4 regions of the Uliginosibacterium sediminicola genome follow, and region 1 is predicted to be linked to each of the others. Evidence: predicted binding sites of a transcription regulator. Region 1 holds the regulator's gene; each other region holds the start of a gene.
What was found. Region 1 encodes sigma-54, which starts transcription at its own class of promoters, with help from an activator protein. Its sites were predicted from a motif close to TGGCACGCTTNCTGCTNA; they were not measured.
Positions count from the first base shown of each region.

Region 1 (3,178 bases):
GAGTCTGCTGAGGGTTGAGAGCGTACGCAAACGGTACAAATCGCGTACCGTGGTGAAGGACGTGTCCTTCCAGGTCGGCAGCGGCGAGGTGGTAGGCTTGCTGGGTCCCAATGGTGCGGGCAAGACGACTTGCTTCTACACCATCGTCGGCCTGGTCAAGGCCGACGGCGGCCATATCTATCTGGACGCCACCGAAATCACCCATCTGCCCATGCACCGCCGTGCACAGATGGGTTTGTCTTATTTGCCGCAGGAAAACTCGGTTTTCCGCAAGCTCACCGTGGCCGAGAACATCCTCGCCGTGCTGGAGCTGCAAAAGCTCTCGCGCAAGGAGCAGGAGGCGCGCCTCGATTCCCTGCTGCACGAGCTGAACATCGGCCATCTGAAGAACGCCGACTCCATCGCATTGTCCGGCGGCGAGCGGCGGCGGGTGGAGATCGCCCGTGCGCTGGCCTCGCAACCCAAACTGATTCTCCTCGACGAACCCTTTGCCGGCGTGGACCCGATTGCCGTGATCGACATCCAGAAGATCATCGGTTTTCTCAAGGCGCGTGGCATCGGTGTGCTGATTACCGACCACAATGTGCGTGAGACATTGGGGATCTGTGACCACGCCTGGATCATCAATGCCGGCGAGGTGCTGGCCGGTGGCCGGCCGCAGGAAATTGTGCAAAATAACCAGGTGCGCCAGATTTATCTCGGCGAACATTTCCGACTGTAGTTGTTGATACGCACCCGATGAAGCCCTCACTCCAGCTCCGCCTTTCCCAGCAACTCGCGCTGACGCCGCAGCTTCAGCAATCGATCAAGCTGTTGCAGCTCTCCACGCTGGAACTCAATGTCGAGATCGAGCGCATGCTGCTCGAAAACCCCTTGCTTGAACGCGAAGGTGCGGATGAGGAAGGCGGGGACGCGCCGGCGGTGCTCGAAATGCCGACCGCCGAAGCCGTTGCGGCGGCCTTCGAGACCAGCGAGCATCTGGCCAATGGCGATCAGGATTTCGAGCCGGCGACCACGGTCGAAATGCCCGACACCATCACCGAAGCCTATGATTCGGTCTCGGATGACGACATCGGCGAAGCCGCCGAGTGGCGTTCGGAAGCGAGTGGTACGCGCAACAACGATGGTGACGACGACTCCGACTTCCAGGAATTCCAGGCTGCGACCACCTCGCTGCGCGACCATCTGGAAGGCCAGCTTGCGCTGATGCCCCTGCCGGATCGCGACCGCGCCCTGGTCCGCCTGATCATCGAGGCGCTCGAAGAAGACGGCATGCTTCTGCAAGGGCTGGAAGAGCTGCTGCCGCTGATTCCCGAAGAGTGGGAAGTCGAGCTCGAAGAACTGGTCACCGCCTTGCGCCACGTCCAGCACTTCGACCCGGTCGGCATCGGCGCGCGCAGCTTGCAGGAGTGCCTGGCGCTGCAGCTCAAGGCGCGCGAAAAGACGCCGACCCGCGAGTTGGCCATCGACATCGTTGAACAATGTCTTGAACTGCTGGGTGCGCGCGATTTCGTCAAGATCCGCCGCCGCCTGTCCTGTGACGACGACCAGCTGCGTGCCGCGCACGAACTCATCTGTAGCCTCAACCCGCATCCGGGCGCGGCCTTCGCGCCGCTGGACGCGCGCTATATCGTGCCGGATGTGATCGTGCGCAAATTCCGTGGCGCCTGGACCGCTAATCTGAACCCCGAAGCGATGCCGAGGCTCAGGATTCATCGGGTCTATGCCGATATTCTTCAACAGAACCGCGGCATCAACGGATCGCTGTCGACGCAGCTGCAAGAAGCGAAATGGATGATCAAAAACGTTCAGCAACGATTTGACACGATATTGCGCGTGTCACAAGCTATCGTGGAGAGACAAAGGCAATTCTTCGATCACGGCGAGGTCGCCATGCGCCCCTTGACCTTGCGCGAGATTGCCGAAGAGCTGGAACTGCATGAATCGACGGTGTCACGCGTGACGACGCAGAAGTACCTGGCGTCAACGCGCGGGATTTTTGAATTGAAGTATTTTTTCGGCAGTCATGTGTCTACCGACACGGGTGGTGCCTGCTCCGCCACGGCGATTCGCGCGCTGATTCGTCAGATGGTGGCAGGTGAGGACAGCAAAAAACCGCTGTCTGACGCCAAGATTGCTGAAATGTTGGGCCAGCAGGGCATTGTGGTGGCTCGCAGAACGATTGCGAAATACCGTGAGTCGCTCAATATCCCGCCGGTCAGTCAGCGCAAGTCGATCTGAAGGAGCACTTCATGAATCTCAATATCACCGGCCATCATCTCGAATTGACCGAGTCCATTCGCGATTACGTCACAGCCAAGCTGGACAAGGTGATTCGCCACTTTGAGCATGTCACGGCCACCCACGTGATCCTCTCTGTGGACAAGCTCAGGCAGAAAGCGGAAGTGACGGTGCATGTACGTGGCCGCACGATCTTCGTTGAAAGCGTTGACGAAGACCTCTACGCCGCCATCGACAGTGTGACCGACAAGCTTGACCGGCAAGTCGTCAAGCACAAGGAAAAGACCTCCGATCATGGCCGTGAGGCCGTCAAGTACCATCAGCCCGCTGTAGAGAGCTGATTCCCGCGCCCCTCCGCCGCGCGCGGAGGGGCTGCAAACTTTTCCGCGCAGCGGGAAAGATATTCTCGACCAGCCGAAAATCCCAGGCATATAATCTGCGCGTCAAAGCGGCGTCATGCGGGCTTAACAATCGCTCCCAAGGCATGGCGTATCGGGTTTGATCACACTTCGTATTTTTGCGCAGCGCACGTGGCCGACCTCGCCCCATGAATCTGATTTCCAAGATCCTGATCCCGGACAGTGTTGTGCTCGACAGTCCGGTGTCTGACAAAGCCGCTGTGTTCACAGCCGCTGCCCGGATGTTTGAAACGCGCGCCGGCATCGCCGCCAAGCGCGTTGGTGATGCGCTCTTGCAGCGCGAAAAGCTCTGTTCCACTGGCCTCGGCCAGGGTGTTGCGATTCCTCATGGCCGCATCAAGGGACTCAAGGAGCCTCTGGGCGCCTTCGTGCGCATGGCCCAGCCGATTCCCTTTGACGCGCCCGACGGCAAGCCGGTCGGCCTGATCTTCGTCATGCTGGTGCCCGAGCAGGCCAACGAAAGTCATTTGCAGCTGCTCTCCGAACTGGCCACCATGTTCAGCGACCGCGATTTCCGC
Region 1 is NZ_JBDIVE010000001.1:433,361-436,538, reverse strand. It holds gene lptB (LPS export ABC transporter ATP-binding protein) at 1-721, shown strand, start outside; gene recX (recombination regulator RecX) at 1-18, shown strand, start outside; gene ABDB84_RS02060 (RNA polymerase factor sigma-54) at 739-2,241, shown strand; gene hpf (ribosome hibernation-promoting factor, HPF/YfiA family) at 2,253-2,582, shown strand; gene ABDB84_RS02050 (PTS sugar transporter subunit IIA) at 2,789-3,178, shown strand, end outside.

Region 2 (3,178 bases), 240 kb from region 1:
CCCGCGCACCAGCGCCTCATAGCCAAAGATCGTGCGCGCAGCACAGTTCACAATGGGCTGGAAAGCCATCGTGAAATCGAACCCCAGCTCAATGCGTTCAATGCATTGTCCGCAGGGTAGATTGTCGTGCTCGGGCGGCTTGGCCATGTTGAATCCCTCACTGATCAGACTGCCAAGGGCAGCGGGTTCAAAGCGCCGCCAAAGCTGCCTCGATCTTCTCGCACAGATGTTTTTGCGTTTCCATCTGCTCGCGCGCCTTGCGCACCACCTCGGCACGCACCGGCTGGGCTGCCTTGATGTCTTCCATCACCTGCGTGGCGCTGCGGATCATCGCGGCGCCCTGGCGCGTGCTTTCGTCGGCGGCGGCCACGCTGCCGGAGGCATCCTTGGCGGTACTTTGCAGACGTGAGGCAATCTGCCCGATCTCGGTGCTCGACACCGCCGCACGCTCGGCCAGCTTGCGCACTTCGTCCGCCACCACCGCAAAACCACGACCGGATTCGCCCGCACGCGCCGCCTCGATGGCCGCATTGAGGGCCAGCAGATTGGTCTGGCTGGCAATCTCCTGAATGCTCACCACGATCTTGCCGATCCGCTCGGACTCCTTGCTGAGATCGGCAAACACACCATTGATCTGCTGGGTGTACTGAGTCAGCTCTTCGACCGCGCTGGCCGCGCCCTGCACGGCCGTCTCGGTCTCCGTCACCTTGCCGGCGGACTGCGCCGCCAGGCGGCCGGCTTCCGCCGTGTGTTCCAGAATGGCGTCCAGCGATTCGTGCAGCGCGCGCGCAATCGAACGCACCGGCTCCAGCGACGGCCCGGCCGGCGCCTGCAGCTGCGCCTGGGCGCTGCTGCGTGCTTGGCGCGCCTCAGCCTGCGCCGCCTGCAGTTCCGACTCCAGACTGCGAATGCGCGTCAGCACCGCATCCAGGGTTTGCGGCAGATCCGCAGCCACGCGCACGCCTGCACCCTGCAAGCGCTGCAGCAGCGCCGCCTGATCCTCGCCACGCCCAGCAGACTGGCCGCCCAGCACGACCAACGCGACCGCGCCGAGACAAACCACCGCACAGGCCAGCCAGCCAACCGTGGCGCTGCCCAGCAGTGCAGCCGCCAACACCAGCGCGCACTGCGCGACAGCGATCAGGATGCGTGGCAGAAAACTGGACTGATCTTGCATTGTGTACCCCCGGATTTTGTGAGCTTGAGCCGAACCGCGAAACCTCCCCGACGAGGACATAGGCATGCGCCCTCGCAACTGTTAACTGGTATCGACATGTTTAGAGGGGACTTGAGCTGCACGCGGGCGGCGCGCCCGACGCCTCCCGTAGAACGCGCCAGCTAGCGGTGCAGCAGCAAGGCAATGCACCACCACAGTGCCAACACGAAGCACGGGCCGCACACAAATAGGACAAACAAAGGCATCAATCTGGCACAAATCACGCAAACCATTGTTTTGTATAGGCACATAACTGGTGCGTTTTGTGCTTTCTGCTCCGTCACTGTGCAATACGGAGTTTTCATGGAACAAATCAAGACCACCAGTGACGTTCTTTTCATCCTGCTTGGCGCCATCATGGTGTTATCGATGCATGCGGGCTTTGCCTTTCTGGAGCTCGGAACGGTTCGCAAGAAAAACCAGGTCAATGCCCTGGTCAAGATCCTCGTCGACTTCTGTGTGTCGACCCTCGCCTACTTCTTCGTCGGCTACGGCATCGCCTACGGCGTGCATTTCATGGTCAGCGCGCAAAGCCTGGCGCTCAACAGCGGTTACGAGCTGGTGAAGTTCTTCTTCCTGCTCACCTTTGCGGCGGCGATTCCGGCCATCATCTCCGGCGGCATTGCCGAGCGTGCGCGCTTTGCGCCGCAGCTGGCCGCCACCGCGCTGCTGGTCGGCCTGGTCTACCCCTTCTTTGAAGGCATCGCCTGGAACGACCAGCTCGGCCTGCAAGCCTGGCTGCTGCAGAGCTTCGGTGCGAAATTCCACGACTTCGCCGGCAGCGTGGTGGTGCACGCCGTCGGTGGCTGGGTTGCACTGACTGCCGTGCTGCTGCTTGGCGCGCGCCGTGGCCGCTACAACAAGGAAGGCGCCATCGCCGCTGCGCACCCGCCCTCGAACATCCCGTTCCTCGCGCTGGGCGCCTGGATCCTGATCGTCGGCTGGTTCGGCTTCAATGTGATGAGCGCGCAAAAGCTCTCGGCCATCACCGGCCTGGTCGCCCTCAACTCGCTGATGGCCATGGTCGGTGGCACCCTCGCCGCCCTGCTGCTCGGCCGCAATGACCCCGGCTTCGTGCACAACGGCCCGCTGGCCGGCCTGGTTGCCGTCTGCGCCGGTTCGGACATCATGCATCCGCTCGGCGCCCTGGCCGTCGGCGCCGTCGCCGGCGTGCTGTTCGTGCAGATGTTCACGCTGACGCAGAACCGCTGGAAGATCGACGACGTGCTCGGCGTGTGGCCCCTGCACGGCCTCTGCGGCGCCTGGGGCGGCATCGCCGCCGGCATCTTCGGCAGCAGCGCGCTGGGCGGACTCGGCGGCGTCAGCTTCGCCAGCCAACTGATCGGCACCCTCGCCGGCATCCTCATCGCCCTCATCGGCGGCGGCGTGATCTACGGCGCCCTGCGCGCCACCGTCGGCATCCGCCTCAGCGCGGAGGAAGAATTTGAAGGCGCTGACATCACAATCCATCGCATCACGGCGACGCCGGAGCGTGAGACGAACAGCTGAACAGCCTGGCAGGGAACAATAAGTCTGTCGGGCGTGTTGTTCCGCAGGATTCGGCACACAAAGCCAGGCCCCGCAACACGCGTTCGCGGGGCCTTTCTTTTTGGCTGAGCAGTCGTGCAGTTCAGCTACTCACGCAGCGTGCTGAGCGGTGTAGGCGACGCTGGCTTTGATGCGCAGAGAAATGCGTGTGCCCAGGCCATGCTGCCCCTCGATCTGCAACTGCGCGTCAATGCCTTTGGCACGTTCGCGCATGCCAAGCAAGCCGAAATGGCCGGACTGCAGGGCCTGCTCGGCAATCGCCTCGGTGAGCCCGAAACCGTCATCGCTGATCGTGATCGTCAAGCATTGACGCGCGTAGTGGATGTCCACCGTCACATTCTCGGCAGCGGCATGCTTGGCGGCATTGAACAGCGCTTCACCGATGATGCAGAGGATTTCGTCGAAGATTTCCGG
Region 2 is NZ_JBDIVE010000001.1:670,106-673,283, forward strand. It holds gene ABDB84_RS03170 (EAL domain-containing protein) at 1-147, opposite strand, end outside; gene ABDB84_RS03175 (methyl-accepting chemotaxis protein) at 188-1,177, opposite strand; gene ABDB84_RS03180 (ammonium transporter) at 1,520-2,725, shown strand; gene ABDB84_RS03185 (sensor histidine kinase) at 2,855-3,178, opposite strand, start outside.
Region 2: the regulator sigma-54 is predicted to act here: its motif matches at 1,471-1,488, upstream of ABDB84_RS03180 (ammonium transporter).

Region 3 (3,178 bases), on a different contig from region 1:
GGACCGGCGCCGAGACCGTGGTGCTGTCGGCGCGCCATGTGGTGCTGGCGATGCCGCCACGGCTGGTCGATGAGCGCATTGCCTTTGTGCCGGCGCTCGCTGCCGGCCTGACTGAAACGCTGCGCGCGACGCCGACCTGGATGTCGGCCCAGGCCAAGGCGCTGGCGGCGTTTGACAGCGCGTTCTGGCGTGACGCCGGCTTGTCCGGCAATGCCTTCGTCACCCATGCGCAGGCAGTGCTGGGCGAGATCTTCGATGCCTCACCGGTGGCGGGTGAGGGCGGCGCGTTGGGTGGCTTTTTCTGTCTGCCGCCCTCGGTGCGCAAAGCCTACAAAGCCGTGTTGCCGATGATGGCAAGCAGCCAGTTCGCCCAGCTATATGGCCCGGCGGCGGCAGATGATGCCGAGCTGCATTTGCGTGACTGGGCCGATGAAGGCTTTACCTGCAGTGCGCTTGATGCGGCCGGCCGCAACGAGCATCCCGAGGATGCTGTCGCGGCCCTGGCTGAGCCCTATTGGGACGGCAAGCTGCATCTGGCGGGCAGCGAGACAGCGAGCCTGGGCGCGGGCTATCTCGAAGGCGCGCTGGATGCGGCAGCCCGCGTCTGGCAACAACTGGCGGGTGAGCGGCCGCTGGGCGACAAGGTGCTGACGATCATGCATACGAGCAATAACGAGCAATGCCTGAATCAATTTGCAACCTGGGTGGCGGCGCAGCGTGAGGCGGCGATTGCCGCTTACAAGCAGGGCCTGACGCGTGCGCTGTCGACCCAGCAATACGAGCAGATCACCCAGCGCGTGGTCATCGACGTGGTCGAGAAACTCTACGCGACTGCGCTGCAGCAGCTCGCCGGCTTGCCCTTCGAGACGCGCGAGGTGGCTGTTGAAAAAGGCCGCTCGGCGCTGACGCCTGCGCTGCTGCAGAGCTTTGTCGGCTTCAGCGATGCCTTGCTGACGGCGGCGGTGACGCACAACGCCACCTCCTGTGCGATCTCCAATTTCCCGGCTGAGCACGACCCCGATGCCGAGTATCTGCAAGGCATACGCCGTGATCTGGCGGCGGCCTGGCGCGAGTTTGCATTGGCGGTCAATGAACGCATGTTGTCTGACACGGCGTTCTCTGCGCCGGCTTTGAAGACAGCCCTGAGCTGAACGATTTCCGTAAGTGAGTGCGGATGGCGATCCTGCGCAAGCGGATCGCCATTTTTTTGATCTGGATCAGGCAAAGATCAGATTTTCCGGCTCGCCATTGTCGGATTTGTGGCGGAAGTGCAGTGCGTCATTGTTTGTGTGGATTGTCGCAAGCGTAGGTTTTATGCCTTCCGGAAAAGATCCTGGAAAGACTCGCAAGTTAATGAAAAATATAAGAAAACAGATTTGGCACGGAACTCGCTAATTACCTTGCGCCAGCCCCCGCAGAGCCCCAAGAAGATCAAGGAGTACGTCATGCAAAGTGCAACAGCGAGCTACGTCAGCATTGCCGATCTGAAATCCAGTCACAACGCGCTGGCCACCCCCATCGAAACGCCGGCGCCGGGTGGCGGCTGTGGCACACATGGCGGTGAAGGCAAGGCAAGTTGCGGTTCCTCGGGTGGTCCCGATGATATGCCGCAAGAAATCTGGGACAAGGTCAAGAACCACCCCTGTTACTCCGAGGAGGCTCACCACCACTATGCACGCATGCATGTGGCGGTGGCGCCGGCCTGCAACATCCAGTGCAATTACTGCAATCGCAAGTACGACTGCTCCAATGAATCGCGCCCCGGTGTCGTGTCGCAAAAGCTCACGCCCGAACAAGCGGTGAAGAAGGTCGTCGCGGTCGCCAGCGAAATCCCGCAAATGACGGTGCTCGGCATCGCCGGCCCCGGCGATTCGCTGGCCAGCCCGACCAAGACCTTCGCGACCTTCAAGATGCTGCAAGAGCAGGCTCCGGACATCAAGCTGTGCTTGTCGACCAATGGTCTGGCGCTGCCCGAACTGGTCGATGAAATCTGCAAGTACAACATCGACCACGTGACCATCACCATCAACATGGTGGACCCGGCGGTGGGCGAGAAGATCTATCCGTGGATCTTCTGGAACCACAAGCGTGTCACCGGCTACGAAGCCGCTAAGATCCTGCACGAACAGCAGATGAAGGGTCTGGAAATGCTCACCGCACGCGGTGTGCTGACCAAGATCAACTCGGTGCTGATCCCCGGCATCAATGACGAACACATGATCGAGGTGAACAAGGCGGTCAAGGCACGTGGTGCATTCCTGCACAACATCATGCCGCTGATCTCCGAGCCCGAGCATGGCACCTACTTCGGCCTCAACGGCCAGCGTGGCCCGACCGCGCAAGAGCTCAAGGCTGTGCAGGACGCCTGCATGGGCGGCGCCAACCTGATGCGTCACTGCCGTCAATGCCGCGCAGATGCCGTCGGCCTGCTCGGTGAAGATCGCAGCAAGGAATTCACGCTCGACAAGATCGAAGAGATGGAAGTGGTCTACGACCTTGACCGTCGCCGCAGCTACCAGGACAAGGTCGAAGCCGAACGTCAGGCGCAGCACGATGCCAAGGTCGAAGCCCTGGCCTCGCAAGCGAAGATTGAGCTCGACGAAAACATCAAGGTGCTGGTTGCCGTGGCCACCAAGGGTGGCGGCCGCGTCAATGAACACTTCGGCCACGTCACCGAATTCCAGATCTTTGAAGTGTCGTCTAAGGAAGCGCTGTTCGTCGGTCACCGTCGGGTCGACCAGTACTGTCAGGGCGGCTTTGGCGACGATGAGCAACTGCCCTCGGTGGTGCGCGCGATCAATGACTGCCATGCCGTACTGGTAGCCAAGATCGGTGCCTGCCCGAAGGACGAACTCAAATCGGCGGGCATCGAACCGATCGATGGCTATGTCGATGAGTTCATCGAGAAGGCAGCGCTGTCCTGGTTTGCCGACTATGCATCACGCATCGCCAGCGGTGAAATCGTCCATGTGGCCCGCGGCGACGCTGCCATCCGTCAAGGTGCCTACACTGCCGCGGCCTGAGCCGCGGCGGTTTTTTCCTGATCCGAGGAGAACATCATGTCCCTGACCATTGTTGCCGATCTCTGTACGGGCTGCTCGGCTTGCGAACCCGAGTGCCCCAACGACGCCATCAGCGAAAAGAAGAACATTTTCGTGATCGACCCTGAGCTCTGTAC
Region 3 is NZ_JBDIVE010000010.1:95,258-98,435, forward strand. It holds gene ABDB84_RS16395 (flavin monoamine oxidase family protein) at 1-1,151, shown strand, start outside; gene nifB (nitrogenase cofactor biosynthesis protein NifB) at 1,446-3,023, shown strand; gene ABDB84_RS16405 (YfhL family 4Fe-4S dicluster ferredoxin) at 3,060-3,178, shown strand, end outside.
Region 3: the regulator sigma-54 is predicted to act here: its motif matches at 1,378-1,395, upstream of nifB (nitrogenase cofactor biosynthesis protein NifB).

Region 4 (3,178 bases), 250 kb from region 1:
ACCCGCTACGGCGCCGGTGGCCATGCCCAGCACGGTCGGCTTGCGATTGAGTATCCATTCGACCAGCATCCAGCTCAGGGCGGCCGATGCGGTGGCCAGCTGGGTCGCCAGCATGGCCATGCCCGCGCGCCCGTCGGCGGCGACGGCAGAGCCGGCGTTGAAGCCGAACCAGCCGACCCACAGCAGGGCGGCGCCGGTGATGGTCAGGCCCAGGTTGTGCGGCGCCATCGATTCGCGCCCATAGCCCAGGCGCGGCCCCATGACAATGACACAGGCCAGCGCGGCGATGCCGGCATTGACGTGCACCACCGTACCGCCGGCAAAATCGAGCATGCCCATGGTGGCCAGCCAGCCCGAGGGCTCCCACATCCAGTGGGCCACTGGCGCGTAGACCAGCACCGACCACAGCAGCATGAACCACAGCATCGCTGAGAACTTCATGCGTTCGGCAAAGGCGCCGCAGATCAGCGCCGGGGTGATGATGGCGAAGGTCAGCTGGTACATCGCGTACACCGACTCGGGGATATTTGGCGCCAGATGCGAGACCGACAGACGCCCGGCATCCTTGATGAAGACCAGGCCATCCATCATCACGCGGGTGTAGCCGCCCAGGTACGGGCCGCTGCCCGGCGTGAAGCTCAGGCTGTAGCCGCAGGCCCACCACAGCACGGTGACCAGGCAGGTGATGGCGAGGCTTTGCATCATCGTTGCCAACACATTCTTCTTGCGCACCATGCCGGCGTAGAACAGTGCCAGACCGGGAATCGTCATCAGCAGGACGAGGGCCGTGGCGCAGAGCATCCAGGCCGTGTCGCCGGTATTGATGCGCTCCTTGTTCACGGTGCCTGGCGCGCTGAGCGTTTCGGGGTCGGGCAGGGCTGGTGTCGCCGCCGCGGTGTCGGGCGCGCTGGCCGCCGGTGCGGCGGAGAGTTCGACCTGATCCGCGCCGCTGCCACCGGCCTCCATGGCATTGACGACCAGATTGACGCGCGGCTCTTTGATGCCGGCTGCGCTGAGGCTGTTGCGGATGCTGGCGGCGCGCAGCTGTGCCAGGTTGAGGCTGTCGCTGCCATTGTCGGCGGCATAGCTGAACATGCTGACTTCGGCGCTCGGCGTTTGCGCCAGATAGACCGCGAGGCTGCTCAGCGTGCTCATCGCTTCGAGCGTCAGCTCGGCTTTGCCACTCTCGAAGTTGATGCGGGATACGGGAAAACTGGCGGCCGATGCGATGCCGCTGAGAGCGGCGCACATCAGCACGAACAAGCGGATCAATCTGAGCATCACTATCCTCGTTTGCAAGAAGCCATCCCCGGAGCGCGCGCGCTGAATTGGGGCGGGGTGTTCAAGCAACAAGCAAGCCACGCTCAGGTTTGACGGGAGTGTGCTGTTTTGCCCGGATTTATTGGCTTGCCCTGGCGGACAAGGTGCAGCGGGTGCGTGCCATGCACGCGGCCGGTGCCCGCTGCCTTGAGGGCTTAGCTCTTTTTGACCGGGCGCTTCCAGCCGGGCAGGGTGACCTGGCGTGCGCGTGACAGGGTCAATTCCTTCTCGGGCGCATTGCGCGAGATGGTCGAACCGGCTGCGATAAAGGCGCCCTCGCCAATGCTGACTGGCGCAATCAGTTGCGAATCCGAGCCGATGAAGGCCTGGTCGCCGATGAGGGTGCGGTGCTTGTTGACGCCGTCATAATTGGCGGTGATCACGCCGGCGCCGATATTGACCTCGCGGCCGACCTCGGCATCACCGACATAGGCCAGATGGCCAGCCTTGGTGCCGTCGCCCAGGTGGCTGTTCTTGATCTCCACGAAATTGCCGACATGCACATCCTGACCCAGCTGGGTGCCGGGGCGCAGGCGGGCGAAGGGGCCGATGCTGCAATGCGTGTCGACCTGCGCGCCGTCGAGGTGGCAGAAGGGCGAGAGCTGGGTGCCGGCGGCGATGCTGACATTGCGCAGCACGCAGTAGGCGCCGATGCGCACGCCTTCGCCCAGTTCGACCGTGCCTTCGAAAATGCAACCGACATCGATCTCGACATCGTTGGCGCAGCGCAGCTCGCCGCGCACGTCGATGCGCGCCGGGTCGATCAGGGTCACGCCACCTTCGAGCAATCGATTGGCGATGTTGCGCTGGTGGATGCGTTCCAGCTCGGCAAGCTGCTGCTTGTTGTTGACGCCCAGCGTCTCCCAAACCGCTGCCGGTTGCGAGGTTTTGACCTGCACGCCATCGGCCACCGCCATGGCGATGATGTCGGTGAGGTAGTACTCGCCCTGCGCGTTGTTGTTCGACAGACGCGCCAGCCAGCCGCGTAGTCTGGCGACCGGCACGCAGAGGATGCCGGTATTGACTTCGCATATCTCGCGCTGCGCCGGGCTGGCGTCTTTCTCCTCGACGATGGCCAACACCTTGCCGGCATCGTCGCGCACGATGCGGCCATAACCTTTGGGTTCTTCGAGGGTGACGGTGAGCAGGGCCAGATGTTCGCCAGCGCTGGCCTGCACCAGTCCGCTCAGGGTGTCCGCGCGCGTCAGCGGCACGTCGCCGTAGAGGATCAGCGCAAGGCCGTGGTCGGCGATGTGCGGCATGGCTTGCTGCACGGCATGGCCGGTGCCCAGCTGCTGCGCCTGTTCGGCCCAGGCGAGGTCGGCATCGGGCAGGGCTGCGCGCACCTGATCGCCACCGTGACCGAAGACCACGCAGATGCTCTCCGGCTGCAGTGCGCGGGCTGTATTGATGACATGCTTGAGCATGGCTTGCCCGGCAATCGGTTGAAGGACTTTGGGCAGGCGCGAGTGCATGCGCTTGCCCTGACCTGCTGCGAGAATGATGACCTGCATGAACGGATCCGCTGGCGACGTCGAGCGCGCAATCTTATCACCGCGCAGCGTGGCGCCTGTGCCGTGCTGCACTGCCGCGTACTTTGATTCGTGTCATGATTGCTAGGGTTTACGATAGCTACAATGAATCATGCCCGGGTTGCCATGTCGGCGAAACCCGGCTCACAGGTTTCGAGGTTTTGATGAAAGCGCTACTGGTGATCAATGCGGGCTCTTCCAGCCTGAAATTCGCAATGTTCGAGACGCCCTTGACCGAAGGCGCTCCGTCCATCTTCCGCGGTCAGATTGATGGCATTGGCGCCGACATCCGCTTCGTCGCCAAGGACATTGACGGCAAGACCCTG
Region 4 is NZ_JBDIVE010000001.1:179,583-182,760, reverse strand. It holds gene amt (ammonium transporter) at 1-1,281, opposite strand, end outside; gene glmU (bifunctional UDP-N-acetylglucosamine diphosphorylase/glucosamine-1-phosphate N-acetyltransferase GlmU) at 1,476-2,834, opposite strand; gene ABDB84_RS00880 (acetate/propionate family kinase) at 3,017-3,178, shown strand, end outside.
Region 4: the regulator sigma-54 is predicted to act here: its motif matches at 1,344-1,361, upstream of amt (ammonium transporter).